Regions from separate parts of the Streptomyces sp. NBC_01283 genome, predicted to be linked through region 2. Evidence: riboswitches for the same ligand, from Rfam matches in the RefSeq annotation. Region 2 holds a riboswitch; the other holds the start of a gene.
What was found. Region 2 has a riboswitch for glycine ahead of gcvT (glycine cleavage system aminomethyltransferase GcvT). Riboswitches for the same ligand answer to the same signal wherever they lie in the genome.
Positions count from the first base shown of each region.

Region 1: it holds a riboswitch for glycine, as region 2 does, so the genes downstream of both, gcvP (aminomethyl-transferring glycine dehydrogenase) here and gcvT (glycine cleavage system aminomethyltransferase GcvT) in region 2, are expected to answer to the same signal.

Region 1 is NZ_CP108430.1:7,670,844-7,678,973, forward strand. Features, by position in the region: gene OG302_RS34815 (MerR family transcriptional regulator) at 165-788, shown strand; gene OG302_RS34820 (DNA polymerase IV) at 861-2,285, shown strand; gene OG302_RS34825 (PRC-barrel domain-containing protein) at 2,364-2,744, opposite strand; glycine riboswitch at 2,889-2,986, shown strand; gene gcvP (aminomethyl-transferring glycine dehydrogenase) at 3,184-6,069, shown strand; gene OG302_RS34835 (DUF5999 family protein) at 6,159-6,365, opposite strand; gene OG302_RS34840 (hypothetical protein) at 6,671-7,255, opposite strand; gene OG302_RS34845 (glutamate--cysteine ligase) at 7,739-8,130, shown strand, end outside.
Region 2 is NZ_CP108430.1:3,048,476-3,056,605, reverse strand. Features, by position in the region: gene glyA (serine hydroxymethyltransferase) at 1-1,044, opposite strand, end outside; gene gcvH (glycine cleavage system protein GcvH) at 1,075-1,452, opposite strand; gene gcvT (glycine cleavage system aminomethyltransferase GcvT) at 1,511-2,644, opposite strand; glycine riboswitch at 2,806-2,911, opposite strand; gene OG302_RS13680 (AAA family ATPase) at 3,065-3,739, shown strand; gene OG302_RS13675 (enhanced serine sensitivity protein SseB) at 3,800-4,603, shown strand; gene OG302_RS13670 (enhanced serine sensitivity protein SseB C-terminal domain-containing protein) at 4,743-5,516, shown strand; gene OG302_RS13665 (ABC transporter permease) at 5,871-6,875, shown strand; gene OG302_RS13660 (ABC transporter substrate-binding protein) at 6,978-8,130, shown strand, end outside.

The DNA of each region.
Region 1 (8,130 bases), 4.6 Mb from region 2:
TTCCCGAGGGTCCCGGCGGACCATTCGACTAGCCGTTCCCGGCGGCGCGGTACGGCAAACCACTCTTAGGGTGATTATCACTCGGCGTGCCGAGTGTGGCGATCGTTGACGAGCCCCTGGTGACTGCCTACCGTCGTGGAGGCAGGTCAAGGACGGAGGTCGGCGTGAGAAGCAGCGGCGACGGTACGGCGATGGGCGGTCCGTATCCGCTTCAGAGCAGCGCGGCCGGTCACTCTCCGAAGAGGCCGATGGCGGTTCAGGGGAGCGGGGACGCCACGTCCGGACAGTCCGAACAGGAACAGATCGGATATCGGGGGCCGACCGCGTGCGCGGCCGCCGGCATCACGTACCGCCAGCTCGACTACTGGGCCCGTACGGGTCTCGTCGAGCCCAGTGTTCGCTCTGCGGGCGGGTCGGGGACCCAGCGGCTCTACAGCTTCCGGGACGTCGTCGTCCTGAAGATCGTGCGGCGGTTCCTCGACACCGGTGTGTCCCTGCAGAACATCCGGACCACGGTGCAGCACCTGCGGGACCGCGGTTTCCAGGACCTGGAGCGGATGACGCTCATGAGCGACGGCGCCACGGTCTACGAGTGCACGTCGCCCGACGAGGTCCACGACCTGCTCCAGGGCGGCCAGGGGGTCTTCGGGATCGCCGTGGGCGTCGTGTGGCGGGACGTGGAGTCGGCGCTCTCGCAGCTGCACGGGGAGCGGGTCGACACCGGGGAGACGCTGGTGCGGCAGAACCCCGCCGATGAGCTCGCGAGGCGGCGCAACAGGGCCGTGTGAGGCGGTCGCGGCCTGCGGGTGCGCGGTGCGTTTCAGGGGGCGTTGTCAGTGGCGTAGGGCAGCATCAGGGGTGTGAGAACCGCGCCCACGATTCTGCATCTGGACATGGATGCCTTCTACGCGTCTGCCGAGCAGGCCGCGAAGCCGAGTCTGCGCGGGAAAGCCGTGGTCGTGGGCGGTCTCGGGCCGCGCGGCGTGGTGGCGACGGCCTCGTACGAAGCGCGGAAGTTCGGTGTGCACTCGGCCATGCCCATGGGGCAGGCGCGGCGGCTGGCGCCCAATGCCGCCTATCTGGTGCCCCGCTTCGGGCTCTACCGCGAGATCAGCGACCAGGTGATGGCGCTGCTGCGGGAGCTGTCGCCGCTGGTGGAGCCGCTCAGCCTGGACGAGGCCTTCGTCGACCTGGAGGCGGGCGGCGTGGCCGACGACCAGGCGTCCGCGCTGGTGGTGGGCGAGCGGCTGCGCGCGGACATCAAGGCGGTGACGGGGCTCGCGGGGTCGGTCGGGCTCGCCGCGTCCAAGATGCTGGCGAAGATCGCCTCGGAGGATGCCAAACCGGACGGGCTGCGGCTGATAGTGCCGGGGACCGAGCGGGACCTGCTCGCGCCGATGCCGGTGCGGACGCTGCCCGGGGTCGGGCCCGCCACCGGGGATCATCTGCGGCGGGGTGGGATCGCGACCGTGGGGGAGATCGCGGAGGCGGGCGGGGACGAGCTCGTAAGGCTCCTCGGGAAGTCGCACGGCAGCGCGCTGTACGCGATGGCCCTCGCGCGGGACGAGCGGCCCGTGGTGGCGGAGCGGGAATCGAAGTCGGTCAGCGTCGAGGACACGTACGACGTGGACATCCATGACCGGGTACGGGTCAGGGGCGAGGTCGCGCGGCTCGCCGACCGGTGTGTGGAGCGGCTGCGGGCGGCGGGGCACTCCGGGCGGACCATCGTCCTGAAAGTGCGGCGGTTCGACTTCTCCACGCTGACGCGCTCCGAGACGCTGCGTGGGCCCACGGACGACCCCGGAGTGGTCCGGGAGGCCGCCGCGCGGCTCCTCGAGTCCGTGGACACCACCGGGGGCGTGCGGCTCCTGGGGGTGGGCGTCACGGGGCTCGCCGACTACACGCAGGAGGACCTCTTCGCGCAGGCCCAGGCACAGGCTCAGGCCGAGGCCGCTGCCGAGGCCGTGGAGGCCCTGGAGACGCAGCGCGAGGCGGTGCAGGAGGAGCGGGCCGGTGAGGCCGCGGCGGAGCCCGTGAGCGGGACGGTGGCGGAGCCGGTCACCGCGGCCGAGCGGCGGTGGGCCGCCGGGCACGACGTGCGGCATGCCGAGTACGGGCACGGGTGGGTGCAGGGCAGCGGCCTGGGGCGGGTCACGGTCCGCTTCGAGACGCCCGAGTCGACGGCGCCGGGGCGGGTGCGGACGTTCCGTACGGATGATCCGGCCCTTGAGCCTGCTGAGCCCTTGCCGCTGGTGGCGGTTCCTGAGGCGCTGGAGCCGCAGTGATGCCGGTGCCTGCCCCGGAGCCGGAGCCGGAGCCGGAGCCCGGAGCCCCGGAGGCGGGCCGGGTGGCCGCGGTGAGTGTCAGGGGCTCTCCTGGCCCGCGATGGTGCCGAAGTCCTTGTCCGGCGGCGGCGGTGACTGCGGGGGCGTGATGTCCAGGCCGTAGTGGTGGTAGAGCTGCAGTTCTTGTTCGGGGGAGAGATGGCGGCCCACGCCGAAGTCGGGGGCGTCCTTGATCAGGGAGCGTTCGAAGGGGATGCGCAGGGTGCCGTCGCTCCTGAGCTCGCTGGGCTCGAGGGGGACGAACGCGTCCCGGCTGAAGAGACCCGTGCGTATGGCCGCCCACTCCGGGGCGCCGGTGGCGTCGTCGAGATAGACCTCGTCGATCGTGCCGATCTTGGCCCCGGTCCGGTCGAACGCCTTGCGGCCGATCAGGTTGCGCGGATCGATATCGGTCTGCACGGTCCCTCCAACTGGTCGAGGCGTGTCGAAGTGGGGCGTAACTCATCCTCGTTCGTTCGTAATCACTACGAAAGAGCACTTCGGGGCAGGCGGCCACTCGAGGGATGGGCCGCGGTCCTCGCTGGTAGGCTGGCGCTTGGCTGCTGACCCCGTGCGGGAGAGCTCTCCGGTGGAGACACCGGGGGCGCCGAAGGAGCAACTCCTCCCCGGAATCTCTCAGGCCCCTGTACCGCACGGACGAGGTCACTCTGGAAAGTAGGGCGGGCGTCGGGCGGGCACGTTCGAATCCCTTCCTCACCGACGGTGAAAGCCGGTACTACGCCTCTCCTGGGGCGCGGGCCGGTGAAGCTCTCAGGTTGAGATGACAGAGGGGGAGGCCGTCCGGGTACCCGTGCCGTGGTGCCCCTCGCAGGTCGCGTCAGACCAGGAGGCCTCCGCAATGACCGCCACCCCTCGCATCCCGCTCTCCCAGCTCGAACAGGGCATTCCCTTCGAGCAGCGGCACATCGGTCCCGACGCCGAAGCACGGGCCAAGATGCTCGCGCAGGTCGGATACGGCTCGCTCGACGAGCTGACCGCCGCAGCCGTGCCGGATGTGATCAAGAACGCCGAGGCGCTGAACCTGCCGGGAGCGCGCACCGAGGCCGAGGTCCTGGCCGAGCTGCGCTCCCTCGCGGACCGTAACCAGGTTCTTGATTCCATGATCGGGCTCGGTTACTACGGGACGTTCACTCCGCCGGTGATCTTGCGGAACGTCATGGAGAACCCGGCGTGGTACACCGCTTACACGCCGTACCAGCCCGAGATCTCGCAGGGGCGCCTCGAGGCGCTGCTCAACTTCCAGACCGTCGTCGCCGAGCTGACCGGGCTGCCCACCTCCGGTGCCTCCCTGCTCGACGAGGGGACCGCGGCCGCCGAGGCCATGGCGCTCTCGCGCCGCATGGGCAAGGTCAAGAACGGTGTCTTCCTCGTCGACGCCGACGCGCTGCCGCAGACCATCGCCGTCATCCAGACCCGCGCCGAGCCGACCGGTGTCGAGGTCGTCGTCGCCGATCTGAGCGAGGGCATCCCGGCCGAGGTCGCCGAGCGCGGCGTCGTCGGCGTACTGATCCAGTACCCCGGCGCCTCCGGTGCCGTACGCGACATCAAGCCCCTCATCGAGCAGGCGCACGAGATCGGTGCCATAGTCTCCGTCGCCGCCGACCTGCTGGCCCTGACGCTGCTCACCTCGCCCGGTGAGCTCGGCGCCGACATCGCCGTCGGAACGACGCAGCGCTTCGGCGTCCCGATGGGCTTCGGCGGCCCGCACGCCGGTTATATGGCGGTGCGCGAGAAGTTCGCGCGCAGCCTGCCGGGGCGGCTCGTCGGTGTCTCCGTGGACGCGGACGGCAACAAGGCCTACCGGCTCGCGCTGCAGACCCGTGAGCAGCACATCCGCCGCGAGAAGGCCACCAGCAACATCTGTACCGCTCAGGTGCTGCTCGCCGTGATGGCCGGAATGTACGCGGTCTACCACGGACCCGAGGGCCTGAGGTCCATCGCGCGGCGTACCCACCGCTACGCGACCGTGCTGGCCGCGGGGCTCACCGCCGGCGGGGTAGAGGTCGTGCACGGCGCGTACTTCGACACGCTGACCGTGCGGGTGCCCGGCAGGGCCGACGAGCTCGTCGCCGCGGCCCGTGAGGGTGGCGTCAACATCCACCAGATCGACGCCGACCACGTCTCCCTGGCCTGCGACGAGACCACCACGCGCAAGCAACTGACCGCTATCTGGGGCGCTTTCGGGGTCGAGGCCGACATCGAGGCGCTCGACGCGGAGACCGCGGACACGCTCCCGGCGGGGCTGCTGCGTGACGACGAGTACCTGACGCACCCCGTCTTCCACCAGTACCGCTCCGAGACCGCGATGCTGCGCTACCTGCGCAAGCTGGCCGACCGTGACTACGCGCTCGACCGCGGCATGATCCCGCTGGGCTCCTGCACGATGAAGCTCAACGCGACCACGGAGATGGAGCCGGTCACCTGGCCCGAGTTCGGGCAGCTGCACCCCTTCGCCCCCGCCCAGCAGGCGCAGGGCTATCTGACGCTCATCCGTGAGCTGGAGGAGCGGCTCGCCGAGGTCACCGGCTACGACAAGGTCTCGCTGCAGCCGAACGCCGGTTCGCAGGGCGAGCTGGCCGGACTGCTGGCCGTGCGCGGCTACCACCGCGCCAACGGCGACGACCAGCGCACCGTCTGCCTCATCCCCTCCTCCGCGCACGGCACCAACGCCGCGAGCGCCGTGATGGCCGGCATGAAGGTCGTCGTCGTGAAGACCAGCGACGACGGCGAGATCGACGTCGAGGACCTGCGCGCCAAGATCGAGAAGCACCGCGACGAGCTGTCCGTGCTTATGATCACCTATCCGTCCACGCACGGTGTGTTCGAGGAGCACGTCGCCGACATCTGCGCCCAGGTGCACGAGGCGGGCGGTCAGGTGTACGTCGACGGGGCGAACCTCAACGCCCTGGTGGGCCTCGCCCAGCCCGGCAAGTTCGGCGGCGACGTCTCGCACCTGAACCTGCACAAGACCTTCTGCATCCCGCACGGCGGCGGTGGCCCCGGCGTCGGTCCGGTCGGTGTGCGCGAGCACCTCGCGCCGTACCTGCCCAACCACCCGCTGCAGCCTGCCGCGGGCCCCGAGACGGGCGTCGGCCCGATCTCCGCCGCGCCGTGGGGCTCGGCCGGAATCCTGCCGATCTCCTGGGCGTACGTACGCCTCATGGGCGGCGAGGGCCTCAAGCGCGCCACGCAGGTCGCCGTGCTCTCCGCGAACTACATCGCCAAGCGCCTGGAGCCGCACTTCCCGGTGCTCTACACCGGTCCCGGCGGGCTCGTCGCGCACGAGTGCATCATCGATCTGCGGCCGATCAGCAAGGCGACCGGTGTCAGCGTCGACGACATCGCCAAGCGGCTCATCGACTACGGCTTCCACGCGCCGACCATGTCGTTCCCGGTCGCGGGGACGCTGATGATCGAGCCGACCGAGAGCGAGGACCTGGTCGAGATCGACCGGTTCTGCGAGGCGATGATCGGCATTCGCGCGGAGATCGAGAAGGTCGGCGGCGAGTGGCCCGCCGAGGACAACCCGCTGCGCAACGCCCCGCACACCGCGGCCGCGCTCGGCGGCGACTGGGAGCACGCCTACAGCCGTGAGGAGGCCGTCTTCCCGGGCGGTGTCGTGCCCGCGGACAAGTACTGGCCGCCGGTGCGCCGCGTCGACCAGGCGTACGGCGACCGGAACCTGGTCTGCTCCTGCCCGCCGCTGGATGCGTACGAGGACTGATATCGGGTCCCGGACATGCGCGGGGGCCGGTCCGGAGTTCTGTCTCTCCGGGTCGGCCCCTTTGTTGTCCGTGCCGTGCTGCCCTCGCGTCAGGCGGCCGTCATGATCTTGTCCGTGCCCAGCGGTCGATGCGGCGCGATGATCTGGCCGTCCGGCAGCAACTCACCGGTGTCCTCGAAGAGGAGGACGCCGTTGCACAGCAGGCTCCAGCCCTGCTCCGGGTGGCTCGCCATGAGGAGCGCGGCTTCCCGGTCGGCGGAGTCGGCTGTCGGGCACGGTGGTTGGTGCTGGCACATGGAAGGGTTCTTTCGCTGCGGTGTGATGGCTGTGACGTCTGCCTTGCGGCTCGATGCGGTGTTCATGACCGCCCCCCGTGTAGTTGGTCCGGTCCCAGTGTTGCCCTACGGACGTCAATCCGCAGGGATTTAGCGGCAGCGCTCCTTACTGCTTAATGACGTATCACCCGCCCGGACGGTTCAGCCCAACTGCAGTGTCTCTTCGGGTGGTTCGGGGTGGTCATACCGGGCTAGTCCGTATGGGCCCATGACGCGCCGAGCCCCGCGGCCGATGAGGCGGCGGGGCACGGGGACGTATGGCGAGGTCAGGCGGGTGAGCCGAGCAGCGGCGCCGGGGTCATGCGGTGGGTGAGCATCTCCAGGAGCTCCGTGGCGCGGTGCGGACGGTGCGCCGCGATGCCCGGGGGCGCGGGCGCCAGGGGCACGAGGACGTCGGAGGGCGCGAGATGGCCGCTCGCGCCGTCCGCGGTGCAGTCGCCGTGCAACCAGAGTGTCAGCATGTAAAGCTCGGGTACGGACAACAGTCGCGGCTGGTATGGCATCGGCATCGCTTCGGCCTGACGGAGGGCGCGCTCGGTGGACGCTATGTACGGACCTTCGAAGAAGTGCGAGAAGGTCCATCCGTCGGGCGTCAGCATCGTGTCCGCCGCGGCGACGGCTCGCTCGCCGGCGCGGATCAGGAAGCGCCACCCGGCGAGCCGGGTGGGTGAGGCGCCCGACGGGCTGAGCCGGTCAAGCACGTGCACGGGCAAAGGGAGTTCGGGGCTCGTGGGTCCCTGTGCTGCGCGCAGGGACGGAGTGCGGGCTTCGCGTACGGCGGTGGGTGAACCGAGTGCCGCGAGGACGCTGCGCAGGGCGGGCGCGGGAGCCGGGGGGACTTGCAGCGGCATGGTGGGTCGCCTCTCTCATTCGACAGGCACGGTGGAACGAGGACAGGTGCGGACGTCGCTGTCTGCTCCGGGGGCAGAGGGGCGGGGGCAAGGGACCGCGAGCGCCAACTCTCTGCCTCGTTCGCGGAGTTTATACGACACGTGTTCAGGCAGTGTTTCGTCTAACCGCACCCTATATTGCCTGCAAGGCGTTATTCGGTCGCCATTTTGCGGGCTTTAACCCGATTCCTGATGGGCCCGGACGTTTGACCTCGGCTCCCTTCGCGGAAGCGGTCGGCCGATTCTCGTCGGTGTTTTTCACCAGGCGCCGGTGCGAAGATTCCCCGGCGAACCTCATGCCTGGTGAATGTGCCGCCCGGACTTGGCAAAGAGCCTACTGGGCCGGGGGCATGTGCGGGGCGTTATCGATCACATTGCAGGGCATCATCCACCGAGACACAGCGGCCGGATCATTGGCTGCCCATCAGAGGAGGGGACGCTTCGATGGGGGAGAAGGTCGTAGCAGGAACGTTTGACCTGGCCGAGCGGAACCGGTACCGGACCAAGCTCAAAGAGTGTCTGGCGGGGCTGCGGAGGCTGTTGGACGAGGAGCGGTTCGATCGTCCGAAGAACCTGATGGGCGTGGAGATCGAACTGAATCTCGCGGGACCCGACGGCATGCCGCGAATGCTGAATGCGGAAGTTCTCGAACGGATCGCGAGCCGGGACTTCCAGACGGAACTCGGAATGTTCAATCTTGAAGTCAATATCGCACCGCACCGATTGGGCGGACGTGTTCTCGACCGTCTCGCCGAGGAGCTGCGCACCGGTCTCGCCTATGCCCACCGGAAAGCGAACGAGGTGAACGCCGGCATCGTGATGATCGGCATTCTGCC
Region 2 (8,130 bases):
GTTGACCGTGATGCCGACCTCGTGGAGGCGGTCCTCGGCCTGCTGGCCGTCGAGCTCGGAGTTGCGCAGGTCCACCAGGACCAGGTGCACGTCCGTGCCGCCGGACAGGACGTCGACGCCGACGGCCTTCGCGTCGTCCTGCACCAGGCGCTCGGCCAGGATGCGGGCGCCGTCCAGGGTGCGCTGCTGGCGCTCCTTGAACTCCTCGGAGGCGGCGACCTTGAAGGAGACGGCCTTCGCGGCGATCACGTGCTCCAGGGGGCCGCCCTGGAAGCCGGGGAAGACCGCGGAGTTCAGCTTCTTGGCGAACTCCTTGCTGCGGGCCAGGATGATGCCGCCGCGCGGGCCGCCGAGCGTCTTGTGCGTGGTGGAGGTGACCACGTCCGCGAACGGCACCGGGTTGGGGTGCAGACCGGCGGCGACGAGCCCGGCGAAGTGCGCCATGTCGACCCACAGGTACGCGCCGACCTCGTCGGCGATCCGGCGGAACTCGGCGAAGTCCAGCTGACGCGGGTAGGCGGACCAGCCCGCGATGATCACCTTCGGGCTGCTCTCCTTGGCCAGGCGCTCGACCTCGGCCATGTCGACCAGACCGGCCTCGTCCACGTGGTACGGGACCACGTTGAACTGCTTGCCGGAGAAGTTCAGGCGCATGCCGTGGGTGAGGTGGCCGCCGTGCGCCAGGTCGAGGCCGAGGATCGTGTCGCCGGGCTTGGCGATCGCGAAGAGGGCGGCCTGGTTGGCGGAGGCGCCGGAGTGCGGCTGGACGTTCGCGTACTCGGCGCCGAACAGCTCCTTGACCCGGTCGATCGCGATCTGCTCGGCGACGTCGACGTGCTCGCAGCCGCCGTAGTAGCGGCGGCCGGGGTAGCCCTCGGCGTACTTGTTGGTGAGGACCGTGCCCTGGGCCTCCATGACGGCGACCGGAGCGAAGTTCTCCGAGGCGATCATTTCCAGGGTGGACTGCTGGCGGTGGAGCTCGGCGTCGACGGCGGCGGCGACGTCCGGGTCCAGCTCGTGAAGAGGGGTGTTGAGAAGCGACATCAGGTGGTCCCTAGGGGTCTTTAGGAGGCTTCAGCTGCCGGAAAACGCGGTGTACTCGTCGGCGGAGAGCAGGTCCCCCGGCTCCTCCGCGACGCGCACCTTGAACAGCCAGCCGCCCTCGAAGGGCGCGGAGTTCACCAGCGACGGGTCGTCCACGACGTCCTGGTTGGCCTCGACGACCTCGCCGCTCACCGGCGAGTACAGGTCGCTGACGGACTTCGTCGACTCGAGCTCGCCGCAGGTCTCGCCCGCGGTCACCGTGTCGCCGACCTCGGGGAGCTGGGCGAAGACGACGTCACCGAGGGCGTTGGCCGCGTGCTCGGTGATGCCGACGATCGCGACACCGTCCTCGGTGGCCGAGAGCCACTCGTGCTCCTTGCTGTAACGAAGCTGCTGGGGGTTGCTCATGACCTGAATTCTCCTGTACGCGGGGGAGTGCTGGTGAACGAGGCGGTTGTGCGGGGTGTCACTTCTGGCGCTTGTAGAACGGCAGCGCCACGACCTCGTACGGCTCGTGCGTGCCGCGGATGTCCACGCCGACGCCCTCGGTGCCGGGGGCCGCGTGCGCCGGGTCGACGTACGCGATGGCGATCGGCTTGCCCAGCGTCGGGGACGGGGCGCCGGAGGTGACCTCGCCGATGACCTTGCCGTCGGCGACCACGGGGAAGCCGGCGCGCGGGACGCGGCGGCCCTCGGCGATCAGGCCGACCAGCTTGCGCGGGGGAGCGGTCTCGGCGCGCTCGGCGGCGGCCGCGAGCGCGGCGCGCCCCACGAAGGTGTCGGACTGCGAGGTCTTCTCGAACTTCACGACCCGGCCGAGGCCCGCGTCGAAGGGCGTCAGCTCCGCGGTCAGCTCGTGCCCGTACAGCGGCATGCCCGCCTCCAGGCGGAGCGTGTCACGGCAGGACAGCCCGGCCGGCACCAGACCGACGGACTCGCCCGCCTCCATCAGCGCGCCCCACAGCTTCTCGGCGTCACCGGGCGCGACGAAGAGCTCGAAGCCGTCCTCGCCGGTGTAGCCCGTCCGGGCGATCAGCGCGGGCACGCCCGCGACCGTGCCCGGCAGACCCGCGTAGTACTTCAGGCCGTCCAGGTCCGCGTCCGTGACTGACTTCAGGATGCCGGGGGACTCGGGACCCTGGACGGCGAGCAGCGCGTACGCGTCGCGGTCGTCGCGGACCTCGGCGTCGAAGCCGTCGGCGCGCGCGGTGAGCGCGTCGAGCACGACCTGCGCGTTCGAGGCGTTCGCGACGACCATGTATTCCGGGGCCTCGGCGTCACCGAGCCGGTAGACGATCAGGTCGTCCAGGATCCCGCCGTCCTCGGCACAGATCATCGTGTAGCGGGCGCGGCCGACACCGATGGAGCCGATGTTGCCGACCAGCGCGAAGTTCAGGAGATCCACGGCCTGCGGTCCGGTGACCGTGATCTCGCCCATGTGGGAGAGGTCGAAGAGACCGGCCTTGGTGCGCACGGCGTTGTGCTCGTCGCGTTCGCTGGCGTAGCGGAGCGGCATGTCCCAGCCCGCGAAGTCGGTCATCGTCGCGCCGAGCGCCCGATGCACGGCATCGAGGGCTGTCAGACGGGGGGCGGTACTCATAAAGGGAACTCCCAGGGCATGACGGGCGAGGCGAGGTCGATCCTCCCCATCTGTCATCGGAACCTGAGAGGTTCACCACGACCCGTTCGTACGTCTCGTACAGGAGGTCATGACTTGCACCTTGGGTGGAGCCGCACAGGCGGCCCGCTTTTCAGATGTGCCTCGCCCGCGCGGTACGGGGCCTGAGAGATTCAAGGGAGGGACTTGCTCCTTCGGCGCCCCGGCGCGTCGTACGACGGCCACCGGGAACTCTCCCGCGCGGATTCAAACGGCCTGTATGGAGTTTGCGCGCACATCATTGCACGCGCCTCCGTAACAGGGCAGTGGCAGTCCAGTAATGCTGTTGTGCCGCATTACCTTCTCTTTACACTTGCCGGGGAAGCTGCGGGAAGCAGGTACGTGACCGCTATGGGGAGGCCGATCACGGTGCGCAGGACGAGCGTCTACGCGACCAACACGGGGGTGGCCCTGCCCAAACAGGCCGCCGCCCCCGCCAAAGAGGGCTACGGCTCCCTGTCCACGGCAGTCGTCCGCGACCTGCGGCAGCGGTCCGGCCACAGCCCGCACCGGCTGACGTTCGGCGAGGGCGACCTGATCGTCGTCTCCGGACTGCCGGGCAGCGGCAAGTCCACGCTGATGCGCAGGGCCGTCTCGGGCCCCCGCATCGACTCGCAGGACACCCGCGACCGCTGGGCCCTGCGCATGCCGGGCCTCCTGCCGTACGCGGTGTACCGCCCCCTGGTACGCCTCGCGCATTACGCGGGTCTGCGCAGGGCCCTGCGGTCCGGCGAAGGCGTCGTGGTGCACGACTGCGGCACGCAGGCCTGGGTGCGCCGCTGGCTGGCCCGCGAGGCCGCGCGGCGCGGCACGACCCTGCACCTGCTGCTGCTCGACGTGGAGCCGGACACCGCCAGGGAGGGTCAGCTCGCACGCGGTCGCGGCGTGTCGCGGTACGCCTTCGCACGGCACCGCAGGACGGTCGGCCGGCTCGTCGGCGCCGCCGAGCGGGGCGATCTGCCGCGCGGCTGCGGTTCGGCCGTGCTGCTCGACCGGACGGCGGCCGGGGTGCTGCGGGGGATCGGCTTCGGGGGCTGAGCCGCCCGCCACGTTAGGGTCGTGCCGCAGGCAGAGCGGGACCGATCAGGGGTTGAAGAGATGGACATTCCGGCGCAGGCGCACGCGCATCCGTACGGAGGATGGCCGGGCAACGAACTCGAAGAGGTGCTCGCGGCATCCCTGGGCACCCCGGGGGCCGGCACGGCGTCCGCGGGAGCCCGCATCGTCGAGGTCCTTGGCCGCAGCCACGTCTGGGTCCCGCTGCCGAACGGCGGGGCACCGGACAGCGGCACCCTGGACCTGCCCACGCTGGAGATCGACGGCCAGGCCTACGTCCCCGTCTTCAGCTCCGAGCAGCAGTTCCAGCAGGCCACCGGCGGCCGGATGGGCTGCACCGTGGCACCCGCCGTGGAGTTCGCGCGCGGCCTTCCCCCGCAGCTGGGCATCGCGGTCAATCCGGACGGCACGGTCGGCGTGCCGCTGCCGCCCCCGGCCGTCGCCGAGCTCTGCCGCGCCGGCCGCACCCCGCTCGACGGCCCCGCGAGCGGCGGGCGCGTACGTCTCTTCGAACCGGACTGGCAGCACGACCCGGTGGACTTCCTGTCCGCCGCCGCCCGCGAGTTCGAGGCCACCGGGATCGTCCTGAGCGCCCGCCGCTGCCTGGCGAGCGTCGAGGGCGACGCGCCCTCGCTGTTCATCGGGGTCGAACTGACCTCCTGGGAGGGCAACGCGCGCGAGCTGCCGATGGAGGCCGTGGGCCGGGCCCTCGGCCACGCCCCGGTGTCCTGGCCGGTGAACCTGGTGCTGCTCGACGTCGCCCAGGACCCGGTCGGTGACTGGATGCGCGAGCGCGTCCGGCCCTTCTTCGGCCGGACCCGGGGGCACGAGCACGGATATGTGTAAGGACATGTGCAGGTACGTGTGTGAGGGTGCCGTACGTCAAGTCGGTGTCAGGATCGCCGCTTAAGCTGGTTTCATAACCGGGGTCCACCCGGTCAGCGGGTGAGCGGGTCAGCGGGTCATCGCGAAGGGGCGGTTAAGGGTGAGTGCGTCGGGCACGGCTGCGGCCGGGCAGGTCGAGCACATGCTGCGCCAGGTGACGCCAGGGCGCTATGACGCCTACGAGGCGCTCCTGCGGGCGCTCGCCGCCGACCAGGTGTGGATGCTGCTCTGGCACGGCCAGGCCGGATCCCCCGACGCCCAGTACGGGAACATGGAGGTCGAGGGCCTCGGGTACGCGCCGTGCGTGACCTCCGCCCAGGAGCTCTCCGCCAGCGGCTGGAACCGCTCGTACGAAGTGGTCAGCGGGCTCGACATCTCCCGCACCCTCTACCCCGACCACTACGGCCTCTGGCTCAATCCGCACGCCCCCGGCGGCGGCGTCGGCATCCCCTGGCTCGACCTGCGGCGCATCGCGACGGGCCTCGACCTGCTGCCCGCGGGACCACTGCGGATCACCGAGCCGGCCATCGAGATCCCCCAGTTCTACGCCCTGCTCACGCAGAACGCGCACCGCACCCCCGCGGTCCGCTCGCTGCGCCGCGCCTGGGTGCAGCCCGCGCTCGGCGCCCCGTATCTGGCCATCGGTCTCGATGTGTACGACACCTCGCCGGGATCGGTCGACGGGGTGCGCACGATGATGCAGCAGTCGATCGCCGCCGTCCCCGACGGGCTGCCCGTGTCGACCGTCGCGATGTCGGACGGGTACGACCCGGTCGCCATGTGGCTGCACGCCAACGCACGACCGTTCTACGACCGCGAGGCCCAGCCGGCCCCGGCCCCCGCGGGTGGCTACGGCTACCCCGCGCAGTACTGAATCAGCACCGCGACCCTTACCGAATAGGCCCTGGGCCGGCCGCCGCGGCTCGTATACCTGCCCTGACCGTCACGATGTCCGTTCTGATGGTGGAGGGGCCCTATGGGCTCCCGTGGCGCATTGCGACCCAACTGCCCCGTGTTCGACCCTCGTTCACGTGCGTCCGGATAACGGAACACCTCGATCAGCATCACGGTTGCGCATCCATTCCCCGTCAAGTCTGGTAACAGATCGCGACGGCGATGAAGACTCCCGCACCAGGGGCGCTTCGCCCCTGTGTACGACGGACTGATCACGTCGCTACAGCGGCAAGTGCGGGCCGGTCACCACCGGTTGAGAGGGGTCCCTGCCACGATGACGGCACCATTGCATGACACACCTGCGGACGCGGACCCGACAGCGGACGTCGCTCCCGCAGCTGGTGCAGGGGTGAAGAAGGTCGAGGGGCGGTCCCTCAAGCAGATCGCCTGGAACCGCCTGAAGCGGGACAAGGTCGCCCTGGCCGGTGGCATCACCGTGATCCTCCTGGTCCTTGTCGCCGTCTTCGCGCCCCTGATCGTCTCCCTGCTGGGCCACCCGCCCAACGAGTTCCATCAGGACGAGCTGGAGGACCTGACGAACCTGCCCAAGGGCGCGTTCGGCGGCATGAGTTGGGACTTCCTCTTCGGAGTGGAGCCCAACAAGGGCCGCGACGTCTTCAGCCGGATCGTCTACGGCGCCCGGATCTCACTGCTCGTGGCGTTCCTCGCCGCCGTGGTGGCCGTGGTGCTCGGCACCTTCTTCGGCATCATCGCCGGCTACTTCGGTGGCTGGGTCGACGCGCTCATCAGCCGGGTCATGGACGTGCTGCTCGCCTTCCCGCAGCTGCTCTTCGTGATCTCCCTGGTCTCCGTCCTCCCCGACGACCTGCTCGGGCTCACCGGCAGCGGCGTCCGCATCGCGGTACTGATCCTGGTGATCGGCTTCTTCGGCTGGCCCTACGTCGGGCGCATCGTCCGCGGCCAGACCCTCTCGCTGCGCGAACGCGAGTACGTGGAGGCGGCCCGCAGCCTCGGCGGCGGTCAACGGCACATCCTCTTCCGTGAGTTGCTGCCGAACCTGGTCGCTCCGATCACCGTGTACGCGACCCTGATGATCCCCACCAACATCCTCACCGAAGCGGCGCTCAGCTTCCTCGGCGCAGGTGTACGGCCGCCGACGGCCTCCTGGGGCGGCATGCTCCGGGATGCCCTGGCGACGTACGAGCACGACCCGATGTTCATGGTCTTCCCCGGCCTGGCGATCTTCGTGACCGTGCTTGCCTTCAACCTCTTCGGTGACGGGCTGCGCGACGCCCTGGACCCCAAGGGAACTCGGTAAACAGCTCCAACTGGCTTGCCCCTGCCGCAGCGTCAGGTGGCTCTTCCCATGGTTCTTAAGGCAGTCAAAGCCAAGGACCGCGAATCTCGGAGGATGCGAGAAATGCCCACAGGTTCCTCTAAACGACGGTTGACCGCAGGCGCGGCCCTCGTCGTGGCGGCGCTGGTGACCACCACGGCGTGCGGCGGCGGCAGCGACGACGACGACAGCAAGGGTGCCGGCTACAACGCCGCCATCGGCAAGGTCGCGAACAAGTCGGCGAAGAAGGGCGGAACGCTCAAGTTCATCGCCAAGCAGGACCTGGACTCGGCCGACCCGCAGCGCGCGTACTACGGCATGACGTGGGACTTCATGCGGTACTACACCCGCACGCTGATCACGTACGACACCAAGCCGGGTGCCGCGTCCAACAAGCTCGTCCCCGACCTCGCCGAGTCCACGGCGAAGATCAGCGACGACGGCAAGACCTACACGTACAAGCTGCGTGACGGTTTGACCTGGGAAGACGGCTCGAAGATGTCCTCCAAGGACATCAAGTACGGCATCGAGCGCATCTGGGCGACCAAGGTCATCACCGGTGGTCCCGGCTACCTGAAGTCCACGCTTGACCCCAAGGGCGAGTACAAGGGCCCCTACGAGGACAAGTCGAAGGACAAGCTGGGCCTGAAGGCGATCGAGACGCCTGACGACAAGACCATCATCTTCAAGCTGCCCAAGAAGAACGGCGACTTCGAGCAGATGCTCGCGATGCCGTCGGGCACCCCGGTCAAGCAGTCCGAGGACACCGGCGCCAAGTACACCCAGCGCCCGTTCTCCTCCGGCCCGTACAAGTTCCAGAACTACAGCGCGGGCAAGAGCATCACGCTCGTCCGCAACAAGAACTGGAAGAAGTCGTCCGACCCGATCCGTCCCGCGCTGCCGGACAAGATCTCGGTCACCATCTCGGCGAACCTCGAAGAGAACGACAAGCGCCTGATGGAAGGCGACTACGACATCGACATGAATGGCACGGGCATGACCCAGTCGGGTCGTACCACCGCCATTCAGGACCACAAGGACAACGTCGACAACATGCAGACGGACTTCGTCCGTTACGTCGCCCTTGTGACCAAGACGAAGCCGTTCGACAACGAGGCCTGCCGCAAGGCCGTCTTCTACGCCACGGACTTCGCGAGCCTGCAGAAGACCCGTGGTGGCCCGGTCGCCGCCGGTGAGATCGCCACCAACGTCTTCCCGAAGTCGATCAAGGGTCACG